3 regions of the Rhodococcus sp. NPDC003322 genome follow, and region 1 is predicted to be linked to each of the others. Evidence: riboswitches for the same ligand, from Rfam matches in the RefSeq annotation. Region 1 holds a riboswitch; each other region holds the start of a gene.
What was found. A riboswitch is a leader RNA that binds a small molecule or an ion and turns the genes downstream of it on or off. The one in region 1 is predicted to bind cobalamin.
Positions count from the first base shown of each region.

Region 1 (7,023 bases):
TGGGGCGACAAGTACCTGCAGGACGGCCGCGGGCCGCTGCAGCTCGTCGAGGACGAGACCGGCGAGCCGATCAGCGTGGAGGTGCGCAGCACCGCAGGTAACGAGGTCGACCTCGACGACATCCGGGTACGGGTCAGCGGCGCCGCGGCGCGTGGGCTCGCGGAAAGTGTGTGATTCCTCCCGGAACCCGGGAGGAATCACACACTTTCAGCTCAGGCCGAGGAGGGCGTTCTCGACGACCTCGGTCAGGGCGGGGTGGATCCAGTACTGGCCGAGCGCCATCTCGCGTGCCGGCAGGCCGAAGCTCATCGCCTGCACCAGCGGCTGGATCACCGTCGACGCCTGTGCGCCGATGACGTGCGCGCCCACGAGCTGCCCGGTGCCGCGGTCGGCGATCACCTTGCACAGGCCCTCGTCGTCCTCCATCGCCCAGCCGTAGGCGACGTCGGCGTACCGCTGCACCTTCACCGAGACGTCCAGGCCCCGCTCGCGGGCCTGGGCCTCGGTCAGCCCGACAGACGCGATCTGTGGGTCGGTGAACACCGCCGACGGGACGAACCGGTGGTCGGTCCGCACCAGGTCGGCGCCCTCGCTCCACGCGTCGCGCAGCAGATTCGCCTGCACCACCCGCGCCTCGTGGTTGGCGACGTGCTTGAGCTGGTGCGGTGACGAGACGTCGCCGAGCGCGAACACGCCCTCGGCGGTGGTGCGCTGGAACTCGTCGACGGTCACCCGGCCACGGGCGTCCACCTCGATGCCGGCGGTCTCGGCGCCGAGCCGGTCGCCGTTCGGGGTGCGGCCGGTCGCGACGAGCAGGGTGTCGCCTGCGACGACGGTGCCGTCCGCGAGCACGACCTCCACGGCGCCCTCGCGGCCCCGCACCTCGACGGCCGGATTGCCCAGGTGCACATCCCATTTGCCGCGCGCGAGGTCGGTGAACCGCTGGGAGACGTCCGCGTCGAGGTCGCGCAGCAGACGCTCGCCGCGCCCGATGATCGACACCCGGCTGCCGAGGGCCGAGAACACGTGCGCGAACTCGGATGCGATGAATCCGCTGCCGAGAATCACCAGGTGCCCCGGGAGTTCGGGCAGCCGCATGATGTCGTCGTTGGTGACGTACGGGACGCCGCTGCGTGCGACCTCGTCGGGGATGATCGGCCGCGACCCGGCCGCGATCACGACCTGGTCCGCGGTGATCACCTCGCCGGGGCCGGTGCTGATCGTCCGCGGACCCGTGAAGGTGGCGTAGCCGGAGAACAGCGTGGTGTTCGGGTTCTCGTCGCGGCGGTAGCGTTCGCCGCCCGCCGAGATGGGGTCGATCCGGTCGAAGACCCGGCCCACGATGTCGGGCCAGCGCACCTTGTCGACGTGGGCGTCGACGCCGTACCGGGCGGCGTCGCGCACGGTACGGGCGACCTCGGCTGCGTAGACGAACATCTTCGTCGGGATGCACCCCACGTTCAGACAGGTGCCGCCGAAGGTGCCGCCTTCGCAGATCGCGACCTTCAGGTCCGCGAACCTCTCGTCGAGAATGGTGTTGCCGGAACCGGATCCGATGATCGCCAGGTCGAAGTGCGTCACGCGCCCTGTCCTTCCGAGATGCCCTGTCCCTCCGGGACGCCCTGCGCTTCGAGCCAGCCCAGCCACTGGTCCACCTCGTCGAACGCCTGCTTGCGCGGCACCTCCCGGGACAGGAACACGTCGTGCCGGGCTCCCTCGATCGGGACGATCGTGGTGCGGTCGCCGAGGCATCCGGCCCAGCGCGCGATCTGCTTGACGTCGAGCACCAGGTCCGCGACCTCCGACTTCTCGGTGTACCGCATCGAGTAGTGGGTCGACTTCGACCGCAGGATCAGCGACGGCACCCCGATGTCGAGCCCGTGGTGCAGATGGGCCTGCGCCCGCCGGACCGCGCGCAGCCATCCGAACGTGACCCCGAAGCCGCGCAACGGCTTCCACTCGAGGTCGTAGTCCCACTCGCCGCCGTGACTGCGGTGCAGGGTGCGGCCGTACACGTCGATCGGCGGTTGCTTGAGTTCGAGCCTGTCCTTGAGCCGTCCGACGGTCCGGATCGCGACCGTGCCCGCGCTGCGCACGTACGACGGGCCCTGCAGGTCGAACCACGGGCTGTTGAGGATCAGGCCGGCGATGCCGGCGCCGGTGCTGCCGCCGGGGCGGCGGTTCACCCGGTCCAGCCACAGCGGCAGGATCAGGCCGCCCGTCGAGTGCCCGGTCAACAACACCGAACCGCCGTGCGTCTGCTCGCGGACCGTCTCCAGCGCCCAGTCCAGCTCGGCGTCGTACAGTGCGAGATCCGTCACGAAATGCGGGGTCTGGTCCGGGCGTCGTGACCGGCCGCACTTGCGCAGGTCGAGTGCGTAGAAGTCGTAGCCGCGGTCGTGAAAGTGCTCGGCGACGTGCGTCTGGAAGAAGTAGTCGGTGAATCCGTGCAGGTAGAGCACGGCGCGACGGCGTGGGGTCGCGCCCGCCGGGCGGTACCGGACCAGCGTCGCGACCACCTCGCCCTCGCCGTCGGGGTCGTTGCCGAGGGGCAGGGTCGTCTGTTCGTAGCCGTCACCGAGGAGGTCCGGCACCCAGGTAGTCACAAATCACAATCGTAATGGTCGTTCGTGACCGGCCGGGGGCGCACAATTGAGGCGAGGTAAACCCTGCTCATACGCGCAGGTAACCTATGCGCGGGCAGTCGGCGCGACTGCCGCTGCCAATGGACAAGGAAGTCGATTCTCCAGTGTCAGACAACACCGCGGTACAGACCAAGACCGATGTAGTTCTCGTGGGTGCGGGCATCATGAGTGCCACGCTCGGAGCGCTCCTACGGCAGCTGCAGCCGGACTGGTCGATCAGCGTGTTCGAGCGACTCGACGCCGCCGCTGCCGAGAGCAGCGACCCGTGGAACAACGCCGGCACCGGACACTCGGCGCTGTGCGAGCTCAACTACACGCCTGCGAACAAGGACGGCTCGGTGGACATCACCAAGGCCGTCAACGTCAACGAGCAGTTCCAGGTCTCGCGCCAGTTCTGGTCGTACGCGATCGAGGCCGGCATCCTGACCGAGCCCAAGGAGTTCATCAACCCGATCCCGCACGTGAGCTTCGTGCACGGGGCGGAGAACGTGAAGTACCTGCGGGCTCGCTACGACGCCCTCGCCGGCCACCCGCTGTTCGCGGGCATGGAGTACACCGAGCGCCCGGACGAGTTCACCAAGCGGCTGCCGCTGATGGCCAATGGTCGTGACTTCTCCGACCCCGTTGCCCTGAACTGGACCGAGGGTGGCACCGACGTCGACTTCGGCGCCCTCACCAAGCAGCTCCTCGGCAACATCGGCGCGACCGGCGGCAGCGTGTACTTCGGTCACGACGTGCGAAACATCACCAAGCAGTCCGACGGCAGCTGGACGCTCAAGGTGGTCAACCAGCGGACCGGCGACAAGAAGACCGTGAACGCGAAGTTCGTGTTCGTCGGCGCCGGCGGCGGAGCGCTGCACCTGCTGCAGAAGTCCGGCATCGCCGAGGCCAAGGGCTTCGGTGGCTTCCCGGTCTCCGGCGAGTTCCTGCGCTGCACCAACCCCGAGCTCATCGACCAGCACAACGCCAAGGTCTACGGCAAGGCCGCCGTCGGTGCGCCGCCGATGTCGGTCCCGCACCTCGACACCCGTGTCATCGGTGGCAAGAAGGGCCTGCTGTTCGGCCCGTACGCAGGCTGGTCCCCGAAGTTCCTCAAGAACGGCAAGGTCACCGACCTGCCCGGCTCGATCAAGCCGAACAACCTGATGTCGATGCTCGGCGTCGGCGTCACCGAGCTTGGCCTGACCAAGTACCTCATCGGTGAGCTGCTGCAGTCGGCCGACGACCGCATCGAGACCCTTCGCGAGTTCGTGCCGCGCGCGACCGGCGGCGACTGGGAACTGATCACCGCGGGCCAGCGCGTGCAGGTGATCCGCAAGAAGGGCAACGGCGGCGTGCTCGAGTTCGGCACCGCGGTCATCAACGCCGCCGACGGCACCATCGCGGGCCTGCTCGGTGCCTCGCCCGGTGCGTCGACCGCGGTCCCCGCGATGCTCGACGTCCTGCAGCGCTGCTTCGGTGACCGCTGGACAGCGTGGGAGCCGCAGCTCAAGCAGATGGTTCCGTCACTGGGCCTGAAGCTGTCGGACAACGAGTCCCTGTTCCGCGAGGTGTGGGACTGGAGCAACAAGGCTCTCGAGCTGGAGGCGTCCGCCGAGGTCGCCGCAGCCGCCTCGGCCTGATCCGTCGGATCCCCAACCGGCCGTCACCTGCCCGTCCGGGCCAGGTGGCGGCCGGTGTCGTCTCACCGGATAGAGTCGGCACCGAACATCGATGTTCTCCGCCGCGGGGAAGTCCTGTGTGAATCAGGCACGGTCCCGCCACTGTGACGGACGCAGGCCCATGAGCGCGTCCGAAGTCAGATCGCCGCGGCGGCGGAACCTTTCGTCCGACCCCCGGCGTGGAGACCGGGGAGTGAGGGGAGTGTCGCCGTGGCGCAACATGATTCGGCCGCCGTGCCGCAACAGGGTTCGGCTGCCGAGCCGGGCTTCCCGTTCAGTGCGATCGTCGGCCAGGACCAGCTGCGTCTGGCGTTGACCCTGTGCGCGGTGCATCCCGGCATCGGTGGCGTGCTGGTCCGCGGCGAGAAGGGCACCGCCAAGTCCACGGTGGTCCGCGCCCTCGCCGCACTGCTGCCCCCGACGTCCTCCGGCACCCCGGCCCGCCTGGTGGAGCTTCCGGTCGGTGCGACGGAGGACCGCGTCGTCGGGTCCCTCGACCTGGAGAAGGTGCTGCGCGACGGCGAGCGGGCGTTCCAGCCCGGGTTGCTGGCCGCCGCGCACGACGGCGTGCTCTACGTCGACGAGGTCAACCTCCTCCACGACCACCTCGTCGACGTGCTGCTCGACGCCGCCGCGATGGGCCGTGTCCATGTCGAACGCGACGGCGTCTCGCACTCCCATCCGGCGAAGTTCGTGCTGGTCGGCACCATGAACCCGGAGGAAGGGGAGCTGCGCCCGCAGCTGCTGGACCGGTTCGGTCTGGCCGTGGACGTCGCCGCCTCCCGCGACGTCGACGTCCGCATGCAGGTGATCCGTCGCCGACTCGACTTCGAGGCCGACCCGGCCGGGTTCGCCGCCCGGTACGCCGCCGCCGACGCAGACACCGCCGGCCGGATCGCCGCCGCACGCGGCGCGCTGGCCGAGGTCGCACTGCCCGACACCGAACTGCGCCGCATCGCGGCCCTGTGCGCGTCCTTCGACGTGGACGGTATGCGCGCCGACCTGGTCCTGGCGCGCACCGCCACCGCGCACGCCGCCTGGCGCGGCGCGACCGAGGTCGCCGAGCAGGATGTGCGGGTCGCCGCCGAACTCACGCTGCCGCACCGTCGTCGCCGCGACCCGTTCGACGAACCGGGCCTGGACCCACAGCAGCTCGACGATGCGATGCGTGACGCCGACGAGCAGGCCCGGCAGCAGCCCGATCCCGAACCCGACCCGGACCCGGACGGTCCCGGCGGCGGCGCCCCGCAGCCCGAGTCCGACGGCGGTGACCCCGCCCCGTCCGACCCGTCGCAGGCCGATGCCCCGGCCCCGCCCGGCCCCGGCACGGCCGGCGAACGCCCGGTGGGGGCGCCGTCCGCGCAGTTCCGGACTCGGCTTCTCACCGTCCCCGGAGTCGGCGAGGGCGCCCCCGGCCGGCGTTCGCGGTCGCGGTCACCGCGCGGTCGCACCGTGCGCGCCACCACCGAACCCGGGCGGGGCCTGCACCTGGTCGGCACCCTGTTCGCCGCAGCCGAGCACCAGGTGGCCCGTGGCCGCCGGGACGGCCGGATGCTGTTGGCGCCCGGCGACATCCGCGGTGCGCTCAAGGAGGGACGCGAGGGCAACCTGATCGTGTTCGTCGTCGACGCGTCCGGTTCGATGGCCGCGCGGGACCGGCTGTCCGCGGTCACCGGTGCGGTGGTGTCGCTGCTGCGCGACGCCTACCAGCGGCGGGACAAGGTCGCGGTGATCACGGTCCGCGGCGCGACCGCGGAACTCGTGCTGCCGCCGACCTCCTCGGTCGACGTCGCGGTGCGCCGCCTGCGCGCGCTGCGGACGGGTGGGAGAACCCCACTCGCGCAGGGCTTCCTGAAAGCCCGTGAGGTGGTGTTGCGGGAGCGGGTGCGTGACCCGCAGCGCCGCGCGATGGTCGTCGCGCTGACCGACGGCCGCGCCACCGGCGGCGCCGATCCGGTTCGGCGGGCGAAGGTCGCGGCCGGGTTGCTCGCGGACGTGTCGGTGGCCGCGGTGGTCGTCGACTGCGAATCCGGGATGGTGCGCCTCGGGCTGGCCGCGGAACTCGCGACGGCGTTGCGCGGCGCCTGCATCCGGCTCGCCGAACTGTCCGCGGAACAGGTCGCCGGCGTCGTCCGTGCCGCCGCCTGATCCCGCCCCCACCCGTGCAGCCGCCTGATCCCGCCACCCACCCGGGCCGCCGCATGACCCGACTTCGCTTCCAGTAGAGGAGATTCCGTATGCCAAAGGGTGTCCCCGAGAACATTCCCGACGACGGCCTGACCACTCGGCAGCGCCGCAACGCCCCGGTCCTGGCCGTGCACACCGGCCCCGGTAAGGGCAAGTCCACCGCCGCGTTCGGGATGGCGCTGCGCGCCTGGAATCAGGGTTTCGACGTCGCCGTGTTCCAGTTCGTCAAGTCCGCGAAGTGGAAGGTCGGAGAGGAGGCCGCGTTCCGTGCCCTCGGTGACCTGCACGAGAGCACCGGCGTCGGCGGGCCTGTGCAGTGGAACAAGATGGGTGACGGCTGGTCGTGGACCCGCAAGAAGGGTGACGACGAGGATCATGCCCGCGTGGCGCTGGACGGCTGGCGAGAGGTGGCGCGCCGAATCGCGGCCGAGGAACACAAGTTCTACGTCCTCGACGAGTTCACCTACCCGCTCAAGTGGGGCTGGATCGACGTGGACGAGGTGGTCGACGTACTGGTCAACCGGCCCGGC
Region 1 is NZ_JBSFSC010000003.1:444,835-451,857, forward strand. Features, by position in the region: gene ACWDUM_RS14300 (winged helix-turn-helix transcriptional regulator) at 1-174, shown strand, start outside; gene mtr (mycothione reductase) at 208-1,581, opposite strand; gene ACWDUM_RS14310 (alpha/beta hydrolase) at 1,578-2,606, opposite strand; gene mqo (malate dehydrogenase (quinone)) at 2,726-4,267, shown strand; adenosylcobalamin (AdoCbl) riboswitch at 4,347-4,508, shown strand; gene ACWDUM_RS14320 (VWA domain-containing protein) at 4,517-6,454, shown strand; gene cobO (cob(I)yrinic acid a,c-diamide adenosyltransferase) at 6,544-7,023, shown strand, end outside.

Region 2 (7,023 bases), on a different contig from region 1:
GTGAACCCGGACGCCGAGCAGGCCGCGCTCCCCGCTGGCCTCGCACAGGGCCTCGACCTCGACCGGGTCGGGATGTTCGGGCACTCGTACGGCGGGTACACAGCGGTGGAGGTGATGCGGGTGGACGCGCGCGTCGATGCCGTCGTCGACCTCGACGGAGCGATCGGGTCCGACGACGAGCCGTCGTCCGCGGTGACGGAGCCGCCGGATCGACCGGTCCTGCTGTTGGCGAGCGGGGCCACCTACCGGTCGAGGGGTGGCGGCCCGGTGACCTGGGATCCGACGTGGGGTCCGTTCCTGACGAACCACCGCGGCTGGGTGCGGGCGATTGCCCTACTCGACTCCGGGCACTTCAGTTATTCGGACCTACCCGTCTTCATTCCCATTGCCTCGGGGGTGTTGCCGTCGATCACCGCCGCGGCCGGGATCGGCTCGCCCGAGCGCGCGATCGCGGTGCAGCGCGAGTACGTCCCCGCGATGTTCGACCGGTTTCTGCGTGATCGTGACGGCGCGCTCCTGGACGGTCCGTCACCGCGGTTCCCTGAAATGCGCTTCTGGGGGCAGTGACCGGGCCGCACCGGTCGGCCGGGTCGCCGGTGACGAGCGGCCCGACGGATCACCGCCGGCTTGCCGTCCATGGGAAGTGCAGGCCGAGGCTACACCGGACCACGCGGTTTGCCACGGTGTTCCCCGGATCGATGGCGGAAGGTGCGGACGTGGTGTCCACTTGTACGGTGGCAACCCTCGTGGAGACCCGTCCCGCGCGTGCGTCGCTGGTGCTGACGACGCTGATTCTCGTTGCGGCCGTGGCGAATCTGAACCTTGCCGTCGCGAACGTCGCGCTGCCCGACATCGGGCGCGACTTCGACGCCAGTCAGACGTCGCTGAACCTGATCGCGGTCGGGTTCTCGCTGGGCCTGGCCGCGTCGGTGCTCTATCTCGGCGCGGTGGGGGACCGCTACGGCCGCAAGACGATGCTGGTGCTGGGCATGCTGCTGTCGCTGCCTGCCTCCCTGCTCGCCGGATTCGCGCCGAACGAGCAGGTGCTGTTTCTCGCCCGGGTGCTCGGCGGCCTCTCCGCGGGCATGGCCTACCCGACCACCCTCGCCCTGATCACCGCACTGTGGGCGGGCGCGGCACGAACCAAGGCGATCGCGTTGTGGTCGGCGATTGGCGGCGGGTTGTCCGCGCTGGGTCCGCTGGTCGCCGGGGCCCTGCTGGAATGGTTCTTCTGGGGTTCGGTGTTCCTGGTGACCATTCCGCTGGTGTTGGTGGCGCTCGCGATGACGGTGGTGTTCGTGCCGAGCCACGTCAACGAGTCGTCCGATCCGGTCGACCATCTGGGAGGGATGGTGTCGGTGGTCCTGGTGGGTGCCCTTGTGCTCGGCATCAACTTCCTCCCCGTGGACGGGATGAAGACGACGGCTCTGGTCGCGCTCGGGATCGCGGCGGTCGCCGGGATCGTGTTCGTCCTCCGCCAGTTGCGCGCCCGCAACCCCCTGTTCGACCTGAGGATCGCCAGGCGCCGGATCTTCTGGGTCGCCGCGGTGGCGGGCATCATCGTGTTCGGCACGCTGATGGGGGCGATGTACGTCAGCCAGCAGTATCTGCAGAACGTGCTCGAGTACTCCACCATCGCGGCGGGATCGGCGGCGTTGCCCGCCGCGATCGTCATGATCCTGGTCGCGCCGCACTCGGCCCGGCTCGTCGAGTCCAGGGGATCGCGGTTCACGCTGCTGACCGGGTACGTCGCAATTGTCGCGGGACTCGCGGTGGCGCTGCTGCTGTGGAATGAGGACGCCGACTACTGGGTGATCGCGCTCGGCTTCATGCTCCTCGGCGCAGGCGTGGGCCTGGCGGGAACCCCGGCGTCGCACTCCCTCACCGGGTCCGTCCCGGTGTCGCGTGCCGGAATGGCCTCTGGCACAGCCGATCTGCAGCGCGATCTCGGTGGTGCGATCGTGCAGTCCATCCTCGGTGCACTGCTCACCGCGGGATACACGGCGTCGTTCTCGGCCACCATCGCCGCGACCCCGCAGGCGTCCGAGGTCAGCGAGCAGACGCAAACCGCGTTGGAGAAGTCGTTCGCGGGGGCGGTGAACATCGCCGAGCGCTACCCGCAGTACGCGCAGCAGATCATCGCCGCCGCCCGTTCGGCCTTCCTCGAGGGCGACAACCGCGCGTACGCCGCCGCGATCGTGATCGTGCTGATCGGTGCCGCGCTGGTGTTCTTCGCGTTCCCCCGAGGGGATGCGGAGCGTGCACTGCTCGAGCGGTACGCGTCCGAGGACACCGCCGACGATCCGGACCGGAAGATGGCCGAGTCCTAGGCCGGTCGCCGGTGCGCCGAAAAGGGCGCCCGCGGGGCGGGCCGGGACGAGACTGGTGGGGTCCCGCTCGTCCGCCACTCGGAAGGAATCGCTCATGCCCACTCGTACCGCACGCACCGCATGGAACGGAACCCTCGAGCAGGGCTCCGGCCAGACCGAGCTGACCAGCTCGGGCCTGGCGACGTTCGACGTCTCCTTCCCGAAACGCGCCGCGGAGGAGGCGAATGGCGCCACCAGCCCCGAGGAGCTGATCGCGGCGGCACACTCGGCGTGCTACGCGATGCAGCTGTCGGCTCTGATCGGTGAGGCAGGCGGGGTGCCGCAGAGCTTGGAGGTCACCGCTGTCGTCGGTCTCGGCCCCGACGATCCCGGATTCAAGCTGACCGGGATCACGCTGACCGTCCGGGGTGAGGTCGAGGGTCTCGACGCCGACGGGTTCGCGCGGGTCGCGCAGGCGGCGAAGGAGACGTGCCCGGTCAGCAAGGCGTTGACGGGTGTGCCGATCACCCTGGACGCGGCGCTCGTTTGATCGCTGTACAAAAGATTGATCCTCGCAAAATGGCGTGAGCTCATTTATCATGGATTTCGCCGCGCCGATGCGTGAAGACGCCGTGAGACGCGGAATTCCCTTTGAAAAAATGGCACATCGTGAGACTTCGGTTAATTTCCGTCGCCTCGGACCAACGACTGCCGCCGAAGTGAGGATCGAATAACGTGGCCAACTCCGTCAAGGCTCCCGCCCGCCATCTCGTCGCGAAGATTGCCCTGGTAGGGGCGCTTGCCGCTGTGCCGCTCGGCTTCGCCGCCCCGGCGTTCGCAGTGGGCACCCATGCCGGCAGCTGCAATTTCAACGGGAACGTGAAGTGGGTGAAGGATTGCCCCGACGCGAAGTAGGAGTGAAATCGCGCGGCACCGAACAATTTCAATCGATGTAAGAAAACTGCCCCGGGCACCGAATGGTTCCCGGGGCAGTTCGTATTTGCGCCTGTGACGCAATCGGGATTCGGTCACCTGTCCGGCGCCTGATGCCGGGACGACCCGGCCGACGGGCCCTGGAACAAAACTCACGGTGATCGATGTTTCAACCAGTCGTGAGCCTCGAATCCGTTGACCCGTCCGCCCCCGTCGTGCTGGAGGTGTGGTCCGACATCGCCTGTCCGTGGTGCTACATCGGCAAGAAGCGGTTCGAGACCGCTCTCGCGCAGTTCCCGCACCGCGATCAGGTGCAGGTCGTGTGGCGGTCCTACCTGCTCTCCCCGGACACCCCGGTCGGACTGCGGCGCCCCGAGATCGACGCACTCGTCGAGATGAAGGGAATGCCCGCTGACCAGGTGAAGCAGATGTTCGCGCACGTCGCGAGCACCGCCGCCGCCGACGGGCTGACGATGGACTTCGAGACCGTCATTGCGGCCAACACCTTCGACGCGCACCGGCTCGTCCACTTCGCAGGCGACCGCGGTGAGGACCTGATGGCCGCGCTGTTTCGCGCCCACTTCGAACAGGGTCGAGTCGTCGACGACCGCGACGAGCTGGTCGCGATCGCCGCGGAGGCCGGGCTCGACGCCGACGCCGTCCGCTCTGCCCTCGATTCCGACGCCGAGGTCGACCGCGTGCGTGAGGATCTCGCGCAGGCCCGCGCGCTCGGTGTCTCCGGGGTTCCGTTCTTCGTCGCCAACCGGGCGATCGGTGTCTCCGGCGCCCAGCCCGTCGAGGTCTTCACCCAGCTGCTGGAGAAGGCCTACGCCGACGCGAGTCCGATCGTCACCCTCGCCGGTGCCGCCGACGCGGACGGCGCCTGCACCGACGGCTCCTGCGCCGTCTGAGGCGCGCCGGACCCCACCAACGGCTGAAGGGCACCTTCGTTCGGACAATGCGAACGAAGGTGCCCTTCAGGCAGGTGGGGACGGGTCAGCGCGTGCCGGCGAGCGCGGGCTGCATACGGGTCGCGCGCTCGGTGAGGAACGCGAACCCGAGTCCGAGGGCCAGCCACAGCGTCGCCTGGATGGCGAGCGACGAGATGCGGAATTCCCACAGGAGTGTCGCGGGGAAGTCCTCGCCGACCTCGTTGATGCCGGGCATCACGACGTAGCCGACGGCGACGACCGCGAGGAATGCCAGCACCGGGGCCGCGACCTGGATGGACAGGTAGCCGGTGGACGCCACCAGGCGTGCGACGTAGACGGCCACGGCCACCGCGAACAGACCCAGGACGACCGACGCGAGCCACAGCCAGGTGCGCTGGTTGATGGTGTCCGGGTCGCCGACCGCGGGCGGGTTCGCCGGGTACTTGAAGAACGGCACCGCCTCGATCGCGAGCCAGCCCGCACCGGCCAGTGCCAATGCCAGCACCGGGCCGGACAGCGTGGTGACTCGGCGTGCGTAGTGGGCGACGACCGCGAATATCGCGCCCAGAGCCAGACCGGCGAGCGTGGTCGCGAGGAACAGCCCGGCCCGCTGGCCGTCGCGGCTGACCAGGGCGTCGTCGCCGTGGGAATGGCCCGCCGTTGCACTGGCCTCGGCGTCGCCGTGGTCGTGTGCCGCCGTGGTGTCGTGCGCGTGCTCCTCGGCCGGGGCGGAGGCGGCTTCCTCGATCGCGATGGCCGCGTCGACGTGCGGTTCGCCGATCACGAACGCGACGGCACCGGCCAACAGGCCTGCGACGAGGCCGGCCAGCAGGCCGCGGACGAGGAGTTTCGTGAAAGTGTCGGTCAGTGGCACGGCAGTCCCAGCAGGTGTCGACCGTCATGCATGAGTTCGTGCATGTACATGCCGGTGCGCGAGACCGCGCCCTGGTCGAAACCGACCAGGTACAGGGTCAGCATCGCGAGCAGGACCACGCCCGCGATGATCAGGGCAACACCGACCGACTCGGTCGACCTGCTGGGGGTGTGAACAACAGCCATCGTTCCTCCTTGGGATTACGCGTCCCTCAAAGCACAGGCGATGACGACGGTGTCTGGCTGTCGAGGAAGCCCTCGATTACAGTGGCGCGACCGCTCCGGACTCGTACCGGATTCCCGTCGGGCATCGCAATTACTCGCGCACTGTCGCACCGACCTGCCTCCGGTGTCAATCGGGACACGGCGCCGCCGCCCGATCCCTCGGTGGCCCGGACGGTGTCCGGGCCGCCCGTCGGGGAGGCTCAGGAGGGCACCTTGTCGAGGAATCCGAGCACGTGCACGAGCCGTCCCGCCTCGTCGTGCTCGACGACGTCGAAGCCCTCGATCAGGTCCTCGGCGCCGGTGGGCCCGAGCTGCCAGCCGAACCGGGCCTGCTCGTGGTGGCCGTCCACCGGGCCGCGGAGCCGGAAGCGCATCCCGGGGAACCGCCCCTGGACCGCGCCGATCGTCGCGTCGATCTCCGCGTGACCGCACGCCGCGACCGTCGGGTCGACGTAGCGACCGTCCGGCGCCCACAGTTCCTCGATCGAGGTGCGGCGCGCGCCGGGGTCGGTTTCGTTCCAGACCGCGATGTACCTGGCGGCGAGGGTGTCGAAGTCGCTCATGGGAGCCTCTTTCGATCGGTTGTGCCGGCCCGGGTGGCCGACTGACGAGACCACTGTGCGGCCGGTGCGGCCGGTCGTCGATTACCCGGGAGGTAATGGATCCGCCTCCCCGGTCGCACCTAGGCTCGGGCGATGACCACACTCGTGGGACGGGATCGGCCGGTCGGTGATCTGCTACGTCACTGGCGTGAACACCGACGGATGAGTCAGCTGGAACTGGCCGGCCGTGCGGAGGTGTCGGCCCGGCATGTCAGTTTCCTCGAGACGGGGCGTTCGCGCCCGACCCGGGCGATGCTGTTGAGGCTCAGTGAACAGCTGGACATTCCACTGCGGGAACGTAATTCGCTCTTCCTTGCGGCGGGCTTCGCGCCCGCCTACCCGGAGCATGCACTCGGTGACGTCCCGATGGCCTCGGTGGCGCGGGCGATCGGGCAGATCCTGCACGCACATCTGCCTTCCCCGGCGGTGGTCGTGGATCGGCACTGGCACCTGGTGGACGGCAACGACGCGGTCGCGCTGCTGGTCGACGGCTGCTCTGCGGACCTGCTCGAGCCCCCGGTGAACGTGCTGCGCCTGAGTCTGCACCCGGAGGGCATGGCCCCGAGGATCGTGAACCTCGGCCAGTGGCGAGCCCACGTGCTGCGCCGCCTCGAGCACCAGATTGCCGCGACCGGCGACCCGGTGCTCGGTGGTCTCGCCACCGAGCTCGCGGGCTATCCGTGTGCCGATCCCGCGGTCGAACCGGAGCCGGGTGCGCTGGTGGTGCCGATCCGAATCCGTACGGCGGCAGGCGAACTGGCACTCCTGAGCGCAACGACGGTGTTCGGGACGCCGCTCGACGTCACCGTGGCGGAGCTGGCGATCGAGACGTTTCACGCCGCCGACGAACGCACGGCCGAGGCGCTGCGTCGGTTCGCGGGTTGACGGCGCGCCGGCCGCCGCGAAAGCGCGCGGCCGGCGCTGCCGGAAGGGGGTGGGTCAGGCCTGCTTCGCCGCGACGTCGAGGACGACCTCGAACTCGAGCAGCGAGGCGCCGGTCGCGACCGGCTTCTTGGCCTCGCCGGCGTGCGCGGCGCGGGCGTCGCCGTCACGCCATGCGGCGAAGGCGTCCTCGGACTCCCACTGGGTCACGACGAAGTAGCGGGTCTCACCGCCCGTCGGACGCAGCAGCTGGAAGCCGAGGAACCC
Region 2 is NZ_JBSFSC010000001.1:1,225,884-1,232,906, reverse strand. Features, by position in the region: gene ACWDUM_RS05830 (alpha/beta hydrolase family protein) at 1-567, shown strand, start outside; gene ACWDUM_RS05825 (MFS transporter) at 699-2,330, shown strand; gene ACWDUM_RS05820 (OsmC family protein) at 2,425-2,859, shown strand; gene ACWDUM_RS05815 (hypothetical protein) at 3,045-3,224, shown strand; gene ACWDUM_RS05810 (DsbA family oxidoreductase) at 3,407-4,153, shown strand; gene ACWDUM_RS05805 (CbtA family protein) at 4,239-5,048, opposite strand; gene ACWDUM_RS05800 (CbtB domain-containing protein) at 5,039-5,233, opposite strand; cobalamin riboswitch at 5,261-5,398, opposite strand; gene ACWDUM_RS05795 (nuclear transport factor 2 family protein) at 5,473-5,835, opposite strand; gene ACWDUM_RS05790 (helix-turn-helix domain-containing protein) at 5,968-6,759, shown strand; gene ACWDUM_RS05785 (antibiotic biosynthesis monooxygenase family protein) at 6,814-7,023, opposite strand, start outside.
Region 2: it holds a riboswitch for cobalamin, as region 1 does, so the genes downstream of both, ACWDUM_RS05800 (CbtB domain-containing protein) here and ACWDUM_RS14320 (VWA domain-containing protein) in region 1, are expected to answer to the same signal.

Region 3 (7,023 bases), on a different contig from region 1:
AGTTCCGGGTCGCCGGGGCCGAGACCGATGCCGAAGAGTTTGCCCGCCATCACTCGACCTCGCTGGCGATCGCGTTCAGTGCGGCGGCGGTGATCGCGCTGCCGCCACGGCGTCCCCGCACCACGATGTACTCGATGTCGCCGGCGCGGAGGATCAGGTCCTCCTTGGACTCGGCGGCACCGATGAATCCGACCGGGCAGCCGATGATCGCCGCCGGCTTCGGTGCGCCCTGGTCGATCATGTCGAGCAGGTGGAACAGCGCGGTGGGGGCGTTGCCGATCGCGACGACCGCACCTTCCAGCTTGGGCCCCCACAATTCCAGCGCCGCCGCCGAGCGGGTGTTGCCGAGACGGTCGGCGATCACCGGCACCCGCGGATCGCCGAGCATGCACACGACATCGTTCCTGGCGGGCAGGCGCTTTCGCGTCACCCCCGACGACACCATCGTCGCGTCACAGAAGATCGACGCCCCGTTGCGGAGGGCGGCGCGGGCCGCGGACACCACGCCGGGCGTGAACGCGACGTCGTCGACGAGGTCGACCTGACCGCAGGCATGGATCATCCGCACGACGGCCTGTGAGACGTCCGCGGGGAACCGGGTGAGGTCGGCCTCGGCCCGGATCGTGGCAAAGGACTGACGGTAGATCTCGGCTCCGTCGCGGATGTAGTCGGTCATGGCTCCCCACGATATGGGGCGATCCACGCTCAGCGTGCGGGTGGGTCCACCCGGTAGCCGTCGCCGGTGGCGACGACGTCGGTCACCTCGCCACGCGGCCGGCCGCACCGCCGCTCACACCCGGACCAGTGCTGGCGGCCCTCCGCGGGAAGTCGACCGGACCGGACGGCGTCGGTCGCATCGCCCCGCACGTCCGCGAGGGACTTCGCGCAGCCGGGCAGGCCCGTGCAGGCGCTGACCTGCAGCCACGGCGAGTTCGCGTCGAAGATCAGGCCCATCGGGGCGAGGACGCGGACGACCTGTTCGGCCACGCCCTCGTCGAGGTCGTGCAGCAGGATCGACCGCCACGAGGTGACCGTGATCGGTGCCTCCACGGCGACCAGGAAGTCCGCCAGCCGCGCAGGCAGCACCCCGAACCGCACACCGGCGGCGAGGGTGACCCCGCCGTCGGGCTGATCGAGCCAGCCGATCGGACCCGCGGACTCGGGTCCGGTCAAGGCGATCGGCTCGGCGGTCGCCCCGAGGCCCAGCCGATCGAGCAGCCGCCGCGGTCCGGCGTCGATCTCGTGCAGACGCCACCGCGTGCCGCGGATCTCGTGCAGCGCCCGCGCCGCGTCCAGCAGCATCGCGACCCCGTCGTCGGCGGGCAGCCGCACCCCGTGGTCGGCGCCGGCGAGCACCAGCGCCACCTGGTCCGGGGAAACCGCATGGAGCCCGAGGTCGGCGCTCAGCGCGGAGACGTCGCCGCGGCCGTCGTCGAGGGTGAAGAGCACCCGGCCCGGCAGGTCCGCGAGGCGCGGGTCCCCGCACAGCCCGGCGTCCAGCGCCCGCACCCAGCCGCGGACGTCGACGAGTCCGCCGATCCGCCCGGACAACGGGGTGGCGAGGATGTTCCGCACCCGTTCGTGGGTAGGCGACGGCAGCAACCCCGACTCACGGAGCCGGCCGGCGAACGCGTCGGGGTCGGCGACCGCGCGGAGCTGGATGTTGCCGCGGGAGGTGAGTTCGAGCTCCCCGTTGCCGAGGTCGCGGGACGCGTCCGCGAGGACCTGCAACTGAGCTGCGGTGATCGCGCCGCCGGGCAGCCGCACCCGGGACAGGGCGCCGTCGGCGGCCTCGTGCACCTGAAGGGCCCCCGGACAGGCGTCGGGACGGGACCGGGCAGGTGCGGATTCGGTATCGGACATCACCCACCAGCCTACGGGGGCCGTGCCGGTAGCATCAGCGGCGATTGCGGCAGCTCGTGAGGAAACCGGTGCAAATCCGGTGCGGTCGCGCCACTGTGACCCGGGTGTTCCCGGGGAGTCAGACCCTCCGACGCTGCCCACCGAACCGAGTGGGGCGCGAAACCCCGAGGAGGCCAGCCCTGTGATCCTGTTGCTGTCGACGTCCGACACCGACCTGCTCAGTGCGCGAGCCAGTGGCGCCGACTACCGGTGGGCGAACCCCGCCCGGCTGCTCGTCGACGACGTGCCCGGGCTGATCGACGGCGTCGACCTGGTGATCGTCCGCATCCTCGGCGGCCGCCGGGCCTGGGAGGAGGGCCTGGACGCGGTCCTCGCCGCCGGGAAGCCCACCGTCGTGCTCGGCGGCGAACTCGCACCGGACGCGGAACTGATGGAACTGTCCACGGTGCCTGCCGGGGTGGCGGCGCAGGCGCACACCTATCTCGCCGAGGGCGGCGCGGCGAACCTGGCGCACCTGCACGGGTTCCTCTCGGACACGGTGCTGCTGACCGGCGTCGGGTTCGAGGCCCCGGCGCACACCCCGACATGGGGACACCTCGACCGTCCCGGGTTCCCTGATGTCACATCGGGTCACCTGACGACCCCCAATGTGACATCACGGAACCCGACCGTGGCGGTGCTCTACTACCGCGCGCAGCATCTCGCCGGGAACACCGCCTACGTCGAGGCGCTCTGCCGCGCGATCGAGGACCGCGGCGCCCGGGCCCTGCCGATCTTCTGTGCCTCGCTGCGCACCGCGGAACCGGAACTGCTCGACGTCCTGGGCACCGTCGACGCGATGGTCGTGACGGTGCTCGCGGCCGGCGGCAGCAGGCCTGCGGGCGCGTCGGCGGGGGAGGACGACGAGTCGTGGGACGTCAGCGCGCTCGCCGCGCTGGACGTGCCTATCCTGCAGGGCCTGTGCCTGACCGGCAGCCGGGAGGCGTGGGAGTCGAACGACGACGGCCTGTCCCCGATGGATGTCGCGACGCAGGTCGCGGTGCCGGAGTTCGACGGCCGGATCATCACGGTCCCGTTCTCGTTCAAGGAGATCGACGAGGACGGACTGACCACCTACGTACCGGACGCGGAGCGTGCCGCCCGGGTGGCCGGGATCGCCGTCCGGCATGCGCGGCTGCGGCACGTTCCCAACCGGGACAAGCGGATCGCGCTGATGCTGTCGGCGTACCCGACCAAGCACGCCCGGATCGGCAACGCCGTCGGATTGGACACCCCGGCCAGCGCGATCGCGCTGCTGGCCGCGATGCGCGAGGCCGGATACGACCTCGGCCCGGCGGACGGGGAGGACGCGCTGCCCGGCCTCGCGGCCGGTGACGGTGACGCGCTGATCCACGCACTGATCGCGGCCGGCGGACAGGACCCTGACTGGCTGACGGCGGAGCAGTTGGAGGGCAACCCGATTCGCATCTCCGCGGCCCGTTACCGCGACTGGTTCGCGACTCTGCCCGCGGACTTCCGCGAGGCCGTCGAGGAGCACTGGGGCGCGGCGCCCGGCGAACTGTACGTCGACCGGACGTCCGACCCGGACGGCGAGATCGTGATCGCGGCGCTGCGGGTCGGCAACGTGGTGCTGATGGTGCAGCCGCCCCGCGGGTTCGGGGAGAACCCGGTCGCGATCTACCACGACCCCGACCTGCCGCCGAGCCACCACTATCTGGCGGCGTACCGCTGGATCGGCGCCTCGGCCGAGCAGGGCGGGTTCGGCGCGGACGCGATCGTGCATCTCGGCAAGCACGGCAACCTGGAGTGGCTGCCCGGCAAAACCCTCGGCATGTCCGCCTCGTGCGGCACCGACGCCGCGCTCGGCGAGCTGCCGCTGATCTACCCGTTCCTGGTCAACGACCCGGGCGAGGGCACCCAGGCCAAGCGCCGCGCGCACGCCACCCTGGTCGATCACCTGATCCCCCCGATGGCGCGCGCCGAGTCGTACGGCGACATCTCCCGGCTCGAGCAGCTGCTCGACGAGCACTCGAACATCTCCGCCCTCGACCCGTCGAAGCTGCCCGCGATCCGCCAGCAGATCTGGACGCTGATGCGGGCGGCGAAGATGGACCACGACCTCGGCCTGGCCGAACGCCCCGAGGAGGACGTGTTCGACGACATGCTGCTGCACGTCGACGGCTGGCTGTGCGAGATCAAGGACGTGCAGATCCGCGACGGGCTGCACGTGCTCGGGCAGGCGCCCGAGGGGGACGCCGAGGTCGAACTCGTTCTCGCGGTACTGCGCGCGAAGCAGATGTGGGGCGGCGAACGAACCGTCCCCGGACTGCGGGAGGCACTCGGTCTGAGCGAGGCCGGTGACGAGGCCCGCGGACGAGTCGACGAGATCGAGGAAATCGCCCACGGCCTGGTCGCCGCGCTGCAGCGGTCGGGCTGGGATCCCGCCGCCGCCAAGGAGGTCGGTGGCGAGCACGGTGCCGACGTCGTCCGGGTGCTCGAGTTCGCCGCCGCCGAGGTGGTGCCGCGGCTGCGCGGCACGGGCCGTGAGATCGACCAGGTGCTGCGCGCGCTCGACGGCCGGTTCATCGAACCGGGCCCCAGCGGTTCGCCGCTGCGCGGATTGGTGAACGTGCTGCCCACCGGCCGCAACTTCTACTCGGTGGACCCGAAGGCCGTGCCGTCCCGGCTGGCGTGGGAGACCGGGCAGGCGATGGCGGAGTCGCTGCTCGCGCGTTATCTCGCCGATCACGGCGAGTACCCGACGTCGGTGGGTCTGAGCGTGTGGGGCACCTCGGCGATGCGCACCTCGGGTGACGACATCGCCGAAGTGCTTGCGCTGCTGGGCGTCCGGCCGGTGTGGGACGAGGCGTCTCGCCGCGTCACCCGGCTCGAGGTGATCGAGCTCGCCGAACTGGGCCGGCCCCGCGTGGACGTGACGGTCCGGATCTCCGGCTTCTTCCGGGACGCGTTCCCGCACGTGCTGGCGCTGCTCGACGACGCCGTCCGGATGGTCGCGGCGCTCGACGAACCGGCCGAGCAGAACTTCGTCCGGGCGCACGCACAGGCGGATCTCGCCGAGCACGGCGACGAGCGACGCGCCACCACCCGCATCTTCGGGTCCAAGCCGGGCACCTACGGTGCCGGGCTGCTGCAGCTGATCGACTCGAAGTCCTGGCGCGGCGACGCCGATCTGGCGCAGGTGTACACCACCTGGGGCGGTTACGCGTACGGTCGCGGCCTCGACGGTGCCCCGGCCGCGGACGACATGCGGACGGCGTACCGGCGAATCGCGGTCGCGGCCAAGAACACCGACACCCGCGAGCACGACATCGCCGACTCCGACGACTACTTCCAGTACCACGGCGGCATGGTCGCGACCGTGCGCGCGCTGACCGGCAAGGACCCGGAGGCGTACATCGGTGACAGCACCCGACCGGACGCGGTGCGCACCCGCACCCTCTCGGAGGAGACGGCGCGGGTGTTCCGGGCGCGGGTGGTCAATCCGCGCTGGCTCGAGGCGATGCGCCGCCACGGCTACAAGGGCGCCTTCGAGATGGCCGCGACGGTGGACTACCTGTTCGGGTACGACGCCACCACCAACGTCGTCGCGGACTGGATGTACGAGAAGCTCGCGCAGACGTACGTCCTCGACGAGCAGAACCGCGAGTTCATGACGCAGTCGAATCCGTGGGCCCTGCACGGGATCGCCGAGCGCCTGCTCGAGGCTGTCGAGCGGGACATGTGGTCGGAGCCGGCGCAGGACGTCCTCGACGGGCTGCGACAGGTGTACCTGGAGACCGAGGGCGACCTCGAGGACCGCTGACACCGGGTCGGCACGTCACGGGCGACCACCCGTGACGTGCCGGCCGGGACCGCTCAGTCGGCGGCTGCGCCGAACCACCTGGGCAGGTGGCCCAGCAGATCCTGCTGATCGTCGCCGACCCACGCCACGTGACCGTCCGGCCGCAGCAGCATCGCGGGCACGTCCAGTTCGGCGTCGGTGTCGACGACGTGGTCGACCCGATCGGCCCAGCCCGACACCGACAGCCGGCCGGTCCGGTCGAGCAGCAGTCCGCGACCTCCGCGCATCAGCTCGTAGAGGCGCCCCCGGGTCAACCGCACGTCCCGCATCCGCCGCCCGAGGAGCCGGTGCCCCTCGCCGAAGTCGTAACGAACCCCGATCGCGGTGATCTTCTCGATCAGGTATCGGTTCACCTCGTCGAAGTCCATCAGCTCGGCCAGCAGCCGGCGCACCGCCTGGGCGCCCGGCGCGACGGACATCAGCTCCATCTGCGCACGGCTGTTGTCGAGCACGTCGGCCGCCACCGGGCGCCGTTCGGTGTGGTAGCTGTCCAGCAGCCCCTCCGGCGCCCAGCCCGCCACCTCGGCGGCGAGCTTCCAGCCGAGGTTGAACGCGTCCTGGATTCCGAGGTTCAGTCCCTGCCCGCCGGTCGGCGGGTGGATGTGCGCCGCGTCGCCGGCCAGCAGCACGCGGCCGCTCCGATAGCGGTCGGCGAGCCGGGTCGCGTCACCGAAACGGGAGAGCCACCGCGGGGAGTGCACGCCGAAGTCGGTGCCGGCGACCGCCTCGAGCTGCCGCCGCAGTTCCTCGAGAGTCGGCGCGGCGGTGCGATCCTCGGCCACCCCGGCCGCAGGCACGATCACGCGGTACAGCCCGTCCCCGAGAGGTGCGGCACCGAAGCGCAACTGGGACTTGCGGATCTCTGCCACCACGGCGGTGATCTGCTCCGGCTCCGCCGTGAACTTCACCTCGCCCAGCAGCGTCTCGACGCGGGAAGGTTCACCGGGGAAGCCGACGCCGAGCAACTTGCGCACCGTGCTGCGGCCGCCGTCGCACCCGACGAGGAAGCGCGCACTCAGCGCGGTGCCGTCGGACAACTCCGCGGTCACGCCCCGCTGGTCCTGACTCAGCCCGACAAGTTCGGTGCCGCGCCGGATCTCGGCGCCCAGTTCGGTGGCGTGCTCGGCCAGCAGACGGTCGGTGACCGGTTGCCGGATGCCGAGGACGTACCCGTGTGCGGTGTCCAGCCCGTCCGGCCACGGCTTGACGAGGCCGGCGAAGAATCCGCCGACCTCGTGTCGCGTGCCGTGTGCGAGGAAGCGTTCGAGCAGCCCGCGCTGATCCATCACCTCGATACT
Region 3 is NZ_JBSFSC010000005.1:290,950-297,972, forward strand. Features, by position in the region: gene cobJ (precorrin-3B C(17)-methyltransferase) at 1-50, opposite strand, end outside; gene ACWDUM_RS20705 (precorrin-8X methylmutase) at 50-676, opposite strand; gene cobG (precorrin-3B synthase) at 706-1,863, opposite strand; cobalamin riboswitch at 1,873-2,009, shown strand; gene cobN (cobaltochelatase subunit CobN) at 2,045-5,686, shown strand; gene rox (rifampin monooxygenase) at 5,740-7,023, opposite strand, start outside.
Region 3: it holds a riboswitch for cobalamin, as region 1 does, so the genes downstream of both, cobN (cobaltochelatase subunit CobN) here and ACWDUM_RS14320 (VWA domain-containing protein) in region 1, are expected to answer to the same signal.